DNA from 3 places in the Photobacterium panuliri genome. Region 3 is predicted to be linked to each of the others. Evidence: riboswitches for the same ligand, from Rfam matches in the RefSeq annotation. Region 3 holds a riboswitch; each other region holds the start of a gene.
What was found. A riboswitch is a leader RNA that binds a small molecule or an ion and turns the genes downstream of it on or off. The one in region 3 is predicted to bind thiamine pyrophosphate.

Region 1: another riboswitch for thiamine pyrophosphate. It lies ahead of thiC (phosphomethylpyrimidine synthase ThiC); the one in region 3 lies ahead of thiB (thiamine ABC transporter substrate binding subunit).
Region 2: another riboswitch for thiamine pyrophosphate. It lies ahead of thiD (bifunctional hydroxymethylpyrimidine kinase/phosphomethylpyrimidine kinase); the one in region 3 lies ahead of thiB (thiamine ABC transporter substrate binding subunit).

The regions. Positions count from the first base shown of each region.
Region 1 is NZ_CP197192.1:337,755-342,114, forward strand. It holds gene thiE (thiamine phosphate synthase) at 1-397, opposite strand, end outside; gene thiC (phosphomethylpyrimidine synthase ThiC) at 394-2,316, opposite strand; TPP riboswitch at 2,443-2,540, opposite strand; gene ACSF8X_RS01720 (universal stress protein) at 2,604-3,026, opposite strand; gene crcB (fluoride efflux transporter CrcB) at 3,216-3,599, shown strand; tRNA gene ACSF8X_RS01730 (tRNA-Trp) at 3,869-3,945, opposite strand; tRNA gene ACSF8X_RS01735 (tRNA-Trp) at 4,252-4,328, opposite strand.
Region 2 is NZ_CP197193.1:351,152-355,511, forward strand. It holds gene ACSF8X_RS17715 (TadE/TadG family type IV pilus assembly protein) at 1-917, shown strand, start outside; gene ACSF8X_RS17720 (OmpA family protein) at 924-1,565, shown strand; gene thiD (bifunctional hydroxymethylpyrimidine kinase/phosphomethylpyrimidine kinase) at 1,706-2,533, opposite strand; TPP riboswitch at 2,604-2,716, opposite strand; gene ACSF8X_RS17730 (PhnA domain-containing protein) at 2,888-3,451, opposite strand; gene ACSF8X_RS17735 (hypothetical protein) at 3,684-4,163, shown strand; gene ACSF8X_RS17740 (trypsin-like serine protease) at 4,335-4,360, shown strand, end outside.
Region 3 is NZ_CP197192.1:845,218-849,577, reverse strand. It holds gene leuB (3-isopropylmalate dehydrogenase) at 1-267, shown strand, start outside; gene leuC (3-isopropylmalate dehydratase large subunit) at 291-1,724, shown strand; gene leuD (3-isopropylmalate dehydratase small subunit) at 1,740-2,342, shown strand; gene ACSF8X_RS04215 (DUF547 domain-containing protein) at 2,486-3,268, shown strand; TPP riboswitch at 3,337-3,446, shown strand; gene thiB (thiamine ABC transporter substrate binding subunit) at 3,568-4,360, shown strand, end outside.

The DNA of each region.
Region 1 (4,360 bases), 510 kb from region 3:
CAACCAGCAGCATGGCTCGCTGGGCTTCGCTACTACCAGCATGATGGCAATAGGTCGCTCTGGCGACACCTTGGTGATGCCAGATATCGATACAACCTTGCTCGGTCGGCAATCCGCATACAACCAATGAAGGATTCGCAGCAACCTGCTGCTGCACCTCACTAACCGATGGATATGGAGCTAGCCATTGATCGCGAATATCAAAATCCACGTCCTGCTGCAAAGCGTTAAACGCTACGCTCAACGCCTGCCCGTTACGGGAAATGTTTACCACTGCCGAATCACTCCACCCAACACTGACTGGCTCGCCAAGTTGAAATTGATCAGCCGCCGCCAGCAAAGGCTCAATATGCATCAGTAGCGGGGTTAGGTGATCGGGTAAACACAAGGTGTTCATTTGCTGTCCTCTCCTATGGGATGGTAAAGCTCGCTGCCTAGGGCACGAAACTCCTCTGCTTTTTGCTGCATCCCTGCCAGCGGATCATCAAGCAATTGGATCTCTATCGCTTCCTGCTCTAGGCCCTTGGCGTAATCGCGGACTTCCTGTGATATTTTCATTGAGCAGAACTTTGGTCCGCACATCGAGCAAAAATGGGCCACCTTGCCGGATTCCTGCGGCAGGGTCTCATCGTGATAGGCCTTCGCGGTTTCAGGATCCAGTGCCAAATTGAACTGGTCTTCCCAGCGAAACTCAAACCGAGCCTTAGACAGGGCATTGTCCCTAACCTGTGCACCGGGATGGCCCTTGGCCAAGTCTGCCGCATGGGCACACAGCTTGTACGTGATCAGCCCCACCTTTACGTCCTCTTTGTTTGGAAGGCCAAGATGTTCTTTCGGGGTGACGTAGCACAGCATGGCACAGCCATACCAGCCAATCATTGCCGCACCGATACCGGAGGTAATATGATCGTAACCAGGAGCAATATCCGTTGTCAGCGGGCCTAATGTATAAAACGGGGCTTCATGGCAATGCTTGAGCTGTTCATCCATATTCTCCTTAATCATATGCATCGGCACATGACCCGGGCCTTCTATCATGACTTGGACATCGTATTCCCATGCAATCTTGGTCAACTCACCAAGCGTCCGCAATTCACTGAATTGCGCCTCGTCATTGGCATCGGCCACCGATCCCGGCCGCAGGCCGTCACCAAGCGACAACGCAACATCGTACTGGGCACAAATTTCACAGATCTCACGAAAGTGCTCATAGAGAAAGCTCTCTTGATGATGGGCCAGGCACCATTTCGCCATTATCGATCCGCCCCGAGAGACAATCCCCGTGACCCGCTTTGCCGTAAGAGGGACATAACGCAGCAAGACACCGGCATGGATTGTAAAATAGTCGACGCCCTGCTCAGCTTGTTCAAGCAAGGTATCGCGAAAGACTTCCCAGTTGAGGTTCTCGGCGATACCGTTCACCTTCTCCAACGCCTGATACATAGGGACCGTGCCGATAGGCACAGGGCTATTGCGGATAATCCACTCCCGGGTTTCATGAATATTGCGCCCAGTAGAGAGATCCATCACCGTGTCGCCTCCCCAACGGGTCGACCACACCAGTTTCTCCACTTCCTCCTCAATGGACGAACTTACCGAGGAATTTCCGATATTGGCATTGACCTTAACCAGAAAGTTTCGCCCGATGATCATTGGTTCCGACTCGGGATGGTTGATATTGGAAGGAATGATCGCACGGCCTTCGGCCACTTCTTTGCGGACAAACTCTGGGGTTATTTCAGATGGAAGGTTGGCCCCGAACGCTATACCGGGATGCTGCTGGGAAAGAGTCTGATCACGATACTGAGCGCGCCCCATATTCTCGCGGATGGCAATGAACTCCATCTCAGGGGTCACAATACCGCGCCTAGCATAATGGAGTTGGGTGACTTTGGCCCCGCGTTTAGCACGCCGAACACTTCCCGGCTGACCAAAGCGAAGTTCATCAAGCGTACCATCCGCCAATCTCTCTTTGGCGTAGCAGGAACTCAACTCGCTAAGGACATCACAATCCGCTCGTTCAACGATCCACTTCTCACGAAGCTTTGGCAGACCGCTATAAATATCCAGTTGATGATCAGGATCGGTATAATAACCAGAGGTATCATAAACACGAACGGGCTCATTGGGCTCAAAAACAGGCGTTTCTTTGGTACCCCCCACAAGGCTGTCAGATAACGATACCTCACGCATCGGTACGCGAATATCACTCCGGCTACCGGCGACATACACCTTACGCGAATTGGGATAGGCTTGTGTGGTCAGTGAATCGATAAATTGTTTCGCTTCCAGTCTCGCTTGCTTGCGATTCGTCATAGCAATTTCCTTTTCGTCTTCTTAATCGGGAAAGTTGCTTGGCGGATGGGTGCGTAAACAAGAGGCTACACGTAGGGTGTATAGCTTACATTCTGAAGGAACTACTGCCCAAACGAGCAGCGATACAGATGATTATCTCTTGTTCCCTTCGCAGGTATTAGCCTGATCAGGTTCAACGGATCCCGCAATGCGGTCTCAGCCAGATGGCACTCCGACAAGTACAGCGAGTATAAGGAACTCTGGCGCTCACAGCAACCCAGCGACAACAATTAGATAACAATCCCCAATTACTGGCAAATCAACACATCGCAATCCAATTCATCAGCTAAGGCTCTGCTAATATCCTTGAACCAATGGATCCCAGATCGTCGATGTCCGGTCACCACCAGATTAGCCCCTACCTTATCAGCCAAGAAGACAAGATGCTTAACCACATCGCCATTGGCCATATGAATAGCCCTAACTTTATAAGGTGACGTATCAGCTAACCCCCTCAGCTGCTCCATTCTTCGCTGTTCAAGCTCGTTATGAGCTTCTTCAATCCCTAATTCGGCATCGGCAAAACTAACATTGCCCATACCCGGTTCAACAAACGCCAAGTGCAATTCGGCATTGTTCTGCTCAGCAATAACGGCAGCTTTTACCATTAACCGGTGAGCCTCATTGTCTGTAGGATCTACGGCCAATAGTATCGTTTGGTAGAGCGCCATCTCTCAATTCTCCTATCGACTCATCAATGTGCCAATTTTCTGCTATATCTACACACAGCCTATACCAAAACTGCAGCAGTACTTACCGCTAAATCAATGATTGCGTTTTTAGGAGGCAGGAAAAATGCTCATGGCAGCCATAACATGGTATTAGTATGGCAATAATTTATATCAGCACTTGAGATAACAATGAGTCAATTAATGTTTCTGGGGCTTATCGCCCTTGGCGGGGCGTTTGGTGCTTGCTCCCGCTACCTCATATCTGAGTTTTGTGTGTCCCTATTCGGACGAGGCTTTCCCTACGGCACGCTAGTCGTTAACGTAATAGGCTCAATGATTATGGGACTGCTCATGTCTGCCCTGAACCAGGGAATGATTGAAGCGGTTCCAGCACGCCCGCTTATCGGATTAGGGTTTCTCGGGGCACTCACTACGTTCTCGACATTCTCAATGGATAACGTCATTTTGATGCAACAAGGCGAATTTCTAAAAGCAGGGGTAAATATTTTACTCAACGTTATCGTTAGTGTCGCAGCTTGCTTCATCGGCTACCAACTCATGATGAAAAGCTAACCATACACTGTTACCGCATAAGGAAAAGATCCCCACCTTGGTTGGGGGCTTTTTCTTATAACAGGCTACCAAGCAACCTTCCTCATGCAATCCACCACAAAACTCAGCGCACTTTTCAACGAAAACAGTCAAAAATCCAATCATCGCTAAGGCTCTCGTATCCTCATGATCACGGTTGCCCAGGAGCTGCGTTGTACCTGCTAGCAAGGTCAGTTTTACAAATATCAGAAACGAAAAAGGCTCCAGCATTTCTGCTAGAGCCTTGAAGATGGCAGGGGTGGAGAGATTCGAACTCCCAACACGCGGATTTGGAATCCGCTGCTCTGCCAATTGGAGCTACACCCCTATAAGCACTCATTCTACTGGCTTGGCCAATAAAAGCAACGGTATTTTCCTGAGGCTAATCACACTCTTAGCTAAAATAATGCCATCAAATACATTGCTGTATTCATCGATAATAGCTCGATATAACAACAATATGATTTCCCCGCTGCATTTCTTCGGGGATGCCTACTTAAAGATGGCAGGGTTGGACAGGGCTGGCGCACAAGCTTCCAACACGCGCTGATTTTCGGTGTGGCGGAATCTGCGGCTGACTCTGTTTTCGATATAAACGAAAAAGGCTCCAGCATTTCTGCTAGAGCCTTGAAGGTGGCAGGGGTGGAGAGATTCGAACTCCCAACACGCGGATTTGGAATCCGCTGCTCTGCCAATTGGAGCTACACCCCTGTAGTTTTTTTAAAGACTTAACTTTGTCTGAA
Region 2 (4,360 bases), on a different replicon from region 3:
ACATTATCAAAAACCGAGTGGCCTTTGTTCCGTTCAATATGCGGGTACAAGACAAAATCAACAATAGGCTGATTTGCAATACTCAGCTTCGATATAACAATTACCGAAGCTCGGTGAGTACGCTGGATTACGAAGAAGTTGATTGGTCGTTTTGGGCTCCATACAGTCTCAATACTCTTCAGCAATGTCGCCAGAATTCTCGTTATTGTCCTGGTTATTCAAGAACCACCAAGCATCATCGGCGAGAGGAAGCCAAACGAATCTATGATGTATTGTCTACTAACTCATGGCGTTTGATTGACTACCCGTATTATGTTGATTATTCGCAGACAGTTGCTGATGCATTTGTAAATAAAGTGGACTATGAACAACTGCACTATGACAGTTCAGAGAACAATCTATATAGCCAAAAGTATAACTGTTCGCGTGGTTCTGACGCATTCTGGACGATAGGATTGTCATCGTCTCAATCGGCGCTATATAGGGTGCAGCAGATGGGGGCAAACGGCGCAACGGCGGCTTATCAAGGAATTTTGCGCGGAGCGCAGGTAATGGCTGAAGGGCGTCCAAAAAGCCATGATCCAAAGGTATTGAAAGCGTATCGAGAGCGCTTGAAGATGATCTTGATATTGAGTGATGGCGAGGAATCTCCATATCGAAATGTTCTACCTGAGTTAGTTAACAGAGGATTATGCGATAAGATTCGTGCTGGTTTTAGCGATAGCGAACAGCCGCTATATATCGGTGTTGTCGGCATTAATTTCAACGCTAGCCATCAGAGTGGTTTTCAACGCTGTGTGGTTAATCCCGATGAAGATATTATTGATGTCAACGATGTTGATGATCTGATAGATAAAATTGAAGAGTTAATTAAAAAAGGTGCCCGTTCAAGCGGTATTACAAAACTGTACGGATAATTAAAAATGTTGAAAAAGTTATTTCCACTCGTGTGTTTATTACCATTGAGCTGCGTTGCCGCTAGTGGTGATGATCTGGCGATTGAAAGTTATTGTAGTACTGGCCAGTATGCCGTTGTCCATCGGGTCGAAATTGGGCAGGTGCAGGGTATCGGTCAGCATCGGAATGGTTTTTTGCAAATATCGGTCCCCAGTGAGTCAAAAGCCTTGAAGAAGGCATTGTTGGATGCTGCGCAGCCTCTGGGGATATCGGCCCAGTGCATAGAGTATCTTGATGGCAAGCAACTGCTAGTAATGACAGGCGATAAGTCTCCTCAGTCGTCATTACTTGGACGGGTCTATTTTGACTTTGACAATGCACAGTTAACCCCATTCTCTAAACAAATTTTGGATTATGTCGCTCGTCAGTTAGCAAAATCCGAACAGGTTGTCGCATTGCAGGGCAATACGGATAATCGTGGTAGCCAAAAATACAACTACCAACTAGGTATTAAGCGAGCTGAGCAAAGCGCAGATTATTTGCATGGAAAGGGGATTCGATCACAGCGTTTGCTTGTAGAAAGTAAAGGTGAGCAGGCCCCCATAGAAACCAACGATTCCGAATTTGGTCGTGAGAATAACCGTCGGGTAGATATTATCTTGCCGTAATGATTTTTGGTTGATAATTCGTACGCATGAAAAAGCCAGCCTTTTTAGGGCTGGCTTTTTTATTGTCTATGAAAAGCCGTTGGGTTGCTGTGCAATAGTAAATGCTCATCCGTAGATCGATGCTGAATGAGAAGGTTTGTCTAGCTTGGTTTACCGTTGAAGGCAAAGAAGTGATGGACCGGCCCATGCCCGGAACCAATCTTCAAATCGTCAGCGTGTCTGAGCGCGTCTGTAATATATTGCTTGGCAAATTTGACGGCGATTGGAAGGGGATAGCCCTGGGCAAGAAATGAGGCAATGGCAGCAGAGAGGGTACAACCCGTGCCGTGGGTATTGCGTGTGGCAATTCTGGGCGTTGAAAGACGAATGACCTCATTGGGCAAGATAAGGAGATCAGTACAGCTTGCAGCTTGTTCTAAATGTCCGCCTTTAAGCAAAACGGATTTTGCACCCAATAGGCGCAGCGCATCAATCAGGGTTTCCATTTCATCTTCAGAAGTGGGAATTGGGCAGCCTAGTAGGGCGGCGGCTTCAGGCAAATTGGGGGTGATGATATCAGCTAGCGGTATTAGCTCAGATTGCAGGGTGGAAATAGCCGTTTGTTCAAGCAGCAAATCACCGCTGGTTGCCACCATAACGGGATCGATAACAAGGAACTTAGGTTGGTATTGCTGCAATTTGTTTGCAACGGCTTTTATGATGCGACTATCGCTAAGCATGCCGATTTTGACTGCTTGAATATCGAGATCAGAGAATACAGCGTCTAATTGTTGTTCGACAAATGAAGGATCGATTCCTAAGATACCACTGACACCTTGGGTATTTTGTGCGGTAAGGGCGGTAATGACAGAGCAGGCATAGCTGCCCGTAGCGGAAATTGCCTTGATGTCTGCTTGAATACCGGCACCACCACCACTGTCCGAGCCAGCGATAGTCAGAGTGATGGGAGTCTTGGATGAATTGGCCATGTCTACCTCGTTATTTGGCGTGGGTAGCGTGGCTTTTCTATGGGGGTAGTTGGTTTACACCTATAGAGGGAACAAAGTCATGCTAGTTCCCTACGCCATTATTAAATGGATCAGGTTCAACGGGTCCCACTCTTTGCGCTTGGCGGTGGTGGTCTCAGCCTTTTGGCTCCCCGACTAACTCTGTTTATATTAACAGATATATTCTTGAAAATTCAATTTGAGATAGATTCTTAGCTTTTGATCCACGTTGAGGTATCAAACTCATCATATTCAAAGAATGGCAAATAAAATTTGATGGCGTCTATTATAAAAAAACCGCCATTAAAGGCGGTTTTTTTGGAAAGAGTCAGGCTCTTATTTCTTACGGCAGTATTCAGCAATGATGAACATTGTCTGACCGTTTACTTTGCCTTGAATGTGCTTAGGATCATCAGTCAGGTTAACACCACGAACAGCAGTACCCTGCTTGATTACCATGCTTGAACCTTTAACTGGCAGGTCTTTGATGATAGTAACATCATCGCCTTTTTTCAGTTCAACGCCGTTTACGTCGCGTGGTTTGTCTTCGTCGGCTAGTAGGCCTTTTTCTGCCCACTCAATTTTGTCTTCTTCTAGGTACAGCATGTCTAGTAGATCTTGAGCCCAAGTTTCAGAAGACAGACGCTTAAGCATACGGTATGCCATTACCTGTACAGCTGGTTCTTGGCTCCACATGCTGTCGTTCAGGCAGCGCCAGTGGTTTTGATCTAGTGTTTCAGCATCTTCGATTTCGCTACGGCACTTTTCACATACCAGCACACAACTTGCAGCAGTTGAGTCTGGAGAGGCTGGTACTTCATATACTTTTAGATCGTCAGTAGAAGAACACAGTTCACATTGCTCGCCAGCGCGCTGTTTTACGATTGATTCAATACTCATAGTTATTATCCGTAGATGTGTAATGGTAGAAGTTACCCATACAGGTAATTGTTCTGTTTATTATGCCATTAAATATAAATAATGGAAGGAATCAAGATCAAGATCACATTAATTAGCTATATTGTGTTCAAAATTCCAGCAGTTAACATTGCGTTTGTAATGATAGTGTGATGCAGGTGTGAGTGAAATGAGTCTATAATCTGAATAAAAATATTACTACATGAGGGATTATATGAAAAAAACATGTATTTTTTTGTCATTGATGGCGCTATTCGGTTGTAACGATGATGATATGGAGGCTGCATTAAAGGGAGACACTCGGGTTTTTGCAGTTGATGGGGCGAAGGTGGATACCGTGCTCGTGAGTAAATATTACACGCTTGATGAGGCGGAAGCGTTGATCGTTATTCCCGATGAACTGCCGCGAGGTGATCTTGCCGGTTTGCAAAATTTGGGGGTAAAAGAAGAGGTTCAGTGTGGCTACATTGATACGACAGATGAAATTTGTTTTACGCTAAATGATTCAGCCAGTTGTTTACCAAGCGAGGTAAAAATGCTCGGTGTTAAAATCTATACGATTGATATTGAGAATATTGATGAAGCGGTAGATTTTGGTTTTTATCCTACCATTACCTCTCAGTTAACGGGGGCATTTATTGATTTCGATATTGAAAGTGCCCCTTGTCCATTAACAGGCAATGAGGTCATTTAAGTTCACTGTTAACAATGGGTTATGGAACTCGCATAGCACTAAAATGATGCAATGATGTAAGTTAACTCGAATGTGGGGCGTAATGACTCGCATTTTGTCATTCTTCTATCTGTGGTTTCTATAAGGGCTTGTTATTCTGCTCAGATTGAATGGATTCTGGAGTAGTTAGGAATGAAAAAAGCCCTTCTGGCCTTGGC
Region 3 (4,360 bases):
GACAAGTTCGGTATGTACGAGCCGGCAGGCGGCTCGGCACCGGATATCGCTGGCAAGAACATCGCCAACCCGGTTGCCCAGATCCTCTCGGCAGCCCTGATGCTTCGCTACAGCCTTGGCGAAGAGGACGCAGCCCGAGCCATCGAACAAGCCGTCTCACAGGCACTGGAAGCCGGTGAGCTGACGGCAGATCTAGCCGGTGGCGGCAAGGCGCTGTCCACCAGCGAGATGGGTGACAGGATCGCCCAGTATATCCGCCAAATCTAACCCCGCAGCAAGGAGCAAGAGCAATGTCGAACAACAAAGCGCCCAAGACGCTATACGAAAAAGTCTATGATGCCCATGTTGCGGTGGCGGCGGAAGGCGAAAACCCGATCCTGTACATCGACCGCCATCTGGTCCACGAAGTGACCTCGCCGCAGGCCTTCGACGGCCTGCGCGAAAAGGGCCGCAAGGTACGCCAGATCGGCAAGACCTTCGCCACGATGGATCACAACGTCTCGACCCAGACCAAGGACATCAACGCCAGTGGCGACATGGCAAGGATCCAGATGGAAACACTGGCGAAGAACTGCGAGGAGTTCGGCGTGACCCTCTATGATCTGAACCACAAATACCAAGGTATCGTGCACGTCATGGGGCCTGAGCTCGGCATCACCCTGCCGGGAATGACCATCGTCTGCGGAGACTCGCATACCGCCACCCACGGGGCCTTCGGCTCGCTGGCCTTCGGGATCGGCACCTCTGAGGTCGAGCACGTACTGGCAACCCAGACCCTCAAGCAGGCCCGTGCCAAGACCATGAAAATCGAGGTCCGGGGCAAGGTTGCACCGGGGATCACCGCCAAGGACATCGTGCTGGCCATTATCGGCAAGACAACAGCAGCCGGCGGCACCGGTTACGTGGTGGAATTCTGCGGCGAGGCGATCACCGACCTGACGATGGAAGGCCGAATGACGGTATGCAACATGGCCATTGAGCTGGGGGCAAAAGCCGGGATGATTGCGCCGGATCAGACCACTTACGACTACATCAAAGGCCGTAAATTCTCGCCACAAGGCGACGACTTTGATGCCGCAGTGGCGTACTGGAACACCCTGAAAACCGATGATGACGCACAGTTTGATCATATGGTGACCCTTGATGCCAAGGACATCAAGCCACAGGTAACCTGGGGAACCAACCCGGGTCAGGTCATCGCGGTTGACCAACCCATTCCGTCACCGAGCGACTTTGCCGATCCGGTCGAGCAGGCATCGGCCGCCAAGGCGTTGGCCTACATGGGGCTGGAAGCAGGCAAAACCCTGTCCGACTTCAGTGTCGATAAAGTGTTTATCGGCTCGTGCACCAACTCGCGTATCGAAGACATGCGCGCCGCCGCCGCCATCGCCAAAGGGCGCAAGGTCGCGGCCAATGTGCAGGCGCTGGTGGTGCCGGGATCGGAGCAAGTAAAAGCACAGGCGGAAAAAGAAGGGCTGGATAAAATCTTCATTGAAGCGGGGTTTGAATGGCGCCTGCCGGGCTGCTCCATGTGCCTGGCTATGAACAATGACCGTCTGGGGCCGCACGAGCGCTGCGCCTCCACCAGCAACCGCAACTTTGAAGGACGTCAGGGCCGTGACGGCCGCACCCACCTCGTCAGCCCGGCCATGGCGGCCGCAGCGGCCTGCGCGGGACATTTTGTTGATATCCGAGAACTTGAACCCGCTGCCATTCAGGCCTAACAGAAGGAACATACCATGACAGGATTCAAACAACATACCGGCCTGGTTGTTCCGCTGGATGCCGCCAACGTCGATACCGATGCCATAATCCCCAAGCAGTTCCTGCAAAAGGTCAACCGGATCGGCTTCGGCAAGCATCTGTTCCACGACTGGCGCTTCCTCGACGATGCTGGCCAGCAACCCAACCCGGATTTCGTGATGAATGCCCCCCGCTACCAAGGTGCCAGTATTCTGCTGGCCCGGGAGAACTTCGGCTGCGGCTCATCACGCGAGCATGCCCCATGGGCGCTGGCTGACTACGGCATTCAGGTTATGATCGCACCGAGTTTTGCCGATATCTTCTACGGCAACAGCATCAACAACCAAATGGTACCGGTCCGGCTGGCCGAGCAGGAAGTCGATGAGCTGTTCGGGTTCGTTAATGCCAACGAAGGCGCGGAGATCACCGTGGACCTCGAGGCAATGACCGTTACGGCCAACGGCAAACAGTACCGATTCGAGATCGACGAGTTTCGCCGCCACTGCCTGCTCAACGGGCTGGACAACATCGGCCTGACCCTGCAACACGAAGATAAGATTGCTGCCTTCGAGCGCAATATCCCCGCGTTCTTATCCTGAACCGACCCAAGCTCCGGCCATCGGCCGGAGCTATACCCCGCAATTTTGCCCCAAAAGCCAATACCTTGAACAAAAACGAAAGCAATCTGCCGCCTGAGCGGTCTGCTAGGAAATAGCACTCTACTATTGACCGAGGATCCCACATGCGCCCGCTTCTCTTGATGCTAATCCTGCTGCTCCCTGCCACCACTCTCGCCGCCCCGAAGGCCAACCTCTGGCCCTACTGGCAACAGGCCTCAGCCACCAGCCAAGTCCGGGTCGACCATAGCCGCTGGCAACACCTGCTCGACAAATACCTTATTGCCGCCCCGCAGCAAACTCTTTTCCGTTACGGGCAAGTCAGCGCCAGCGACAACTACGAGCTCGACCGCTACCTGCGCGATCTCGCCAAACTCGACCCGCGCCAGCTCAACCGGCGCGAGCAGTTTGCCTATTGGGTCAACCTCTACAACGCCCAGACGGTCAAGCTGATCCTCGATAACTATCCGGTCAGCTCGATCACCAAGCTCGGAGGCCTGTTCAGTTTTGGGCCGTGGGATGAGCAAGTACTCACAATTACAGGCCAGCCACTGACCCTCAATGATATCGAACACCGGATCCTGCGACCGATCTGGAAAGACCCCCGCATCCACTATGCGGTCAACTGCGCCAGCCTCGGTTGCCCCGACCTACTGTCAGAAGCGTTCACGGCCAATAACAGCGAACGGCTACTTGAACAGGCCGCCACCCGCTTCATCAACAGCCGCAAGGGGGTCGCCGTATCGAGCTCCTCGACCACCCTTTCATCGATCTACGACTGGTATGGCAGTGACTTCGGAGACAAAGCTGCTCTGACCAAGCACATCAACCATTACCGCGATGGTGCACCCATTTCACTGGGCAAAATCAAATACGAGTACAACTGGTCGCTCAACGATGCCAAATAGCGCCCCCCAAAGCTATGCCTTGCATGCAGAACCTAGCATCTGAAACTCGCTTGGGTATACAATAAGAGCCGTTCTCATTGGGGAGCCTGGGCAAATGCACCGGGCTGAGATTGCCAACGCAAGACCCACTGAACCTGATCCAGTTAGTACTGGCGTAGGAATTGAGACCACGATAATTTGCCGTATCACCTCCAGCACGATGCTGGTGGATCTCAAACCCTGTGCCCCCTTCTTCCCTCTCTTGCCGGATGCAAGAGTACCAGGAGCGCATAGTGAACAACGTAACAAAGCTACTTCCGATTTTAACTCTGTCGTTGGCAGCGGGCTCAGCCTTCGCCGCCGATAACACCCTGACCGTCTATACCTATAGTTCGTTTGCTTCAGATTGGGGTCCAGGCCCAACCATCGAGAAGGCCTTCGAAGCCCAATGTGGCTGCAACCTCGAATTCGTCGCCCTTGATGACGGGGTCTCTATCCTCAACCGCCTCCGTCTGGAAGGAAAGCGCAGCAAAGCCGACGTCCTGCTCGGCCTTGACAACAACCTGATCAGTGAAGCGAAAAAAACCGGGCTACTGGCCCAGCACAACGTCGATACGAGCAAGATCACCCTGCCGGGCGGCTGGTCGGATACCACCTTCGTTCCCTATGATTACGGCTACTTTGCCTTTGTCTACGACAGCAGCAAACTGGCCAATCCACCCAGCAGCCTCAAAGATCTCGTCGACCGCGACGATCTGAATATCATCTACCAGGACCCTCGTACCTCTACACCGGGGCAAGGCCTGATGTTGTGGATGAAATCCGTCTACGGCGACAAGGCCGCCGCTGCTTGGCAGCAACTGGCCAAGAAGACCGTGACCGTGACCAAAGGCTGGTCCGATGCCTACAGCATGTTCCTCAAGGGCGAATCGGATATGGTCCTGTCCTACACCACTTCGCCAGCCTACCACTTGATCGCCGAACAAGAGGACAAGTACAAGGCAGCGGATTTCAGCGAAGGGCACTATATGCAAGTAGAAGTGGCCGCCAAGCTCAAGTACAGCCAGAACAGCGCGCTGGCAGACCAGTTCCTGAGCTTTATCCTAAGCCCAG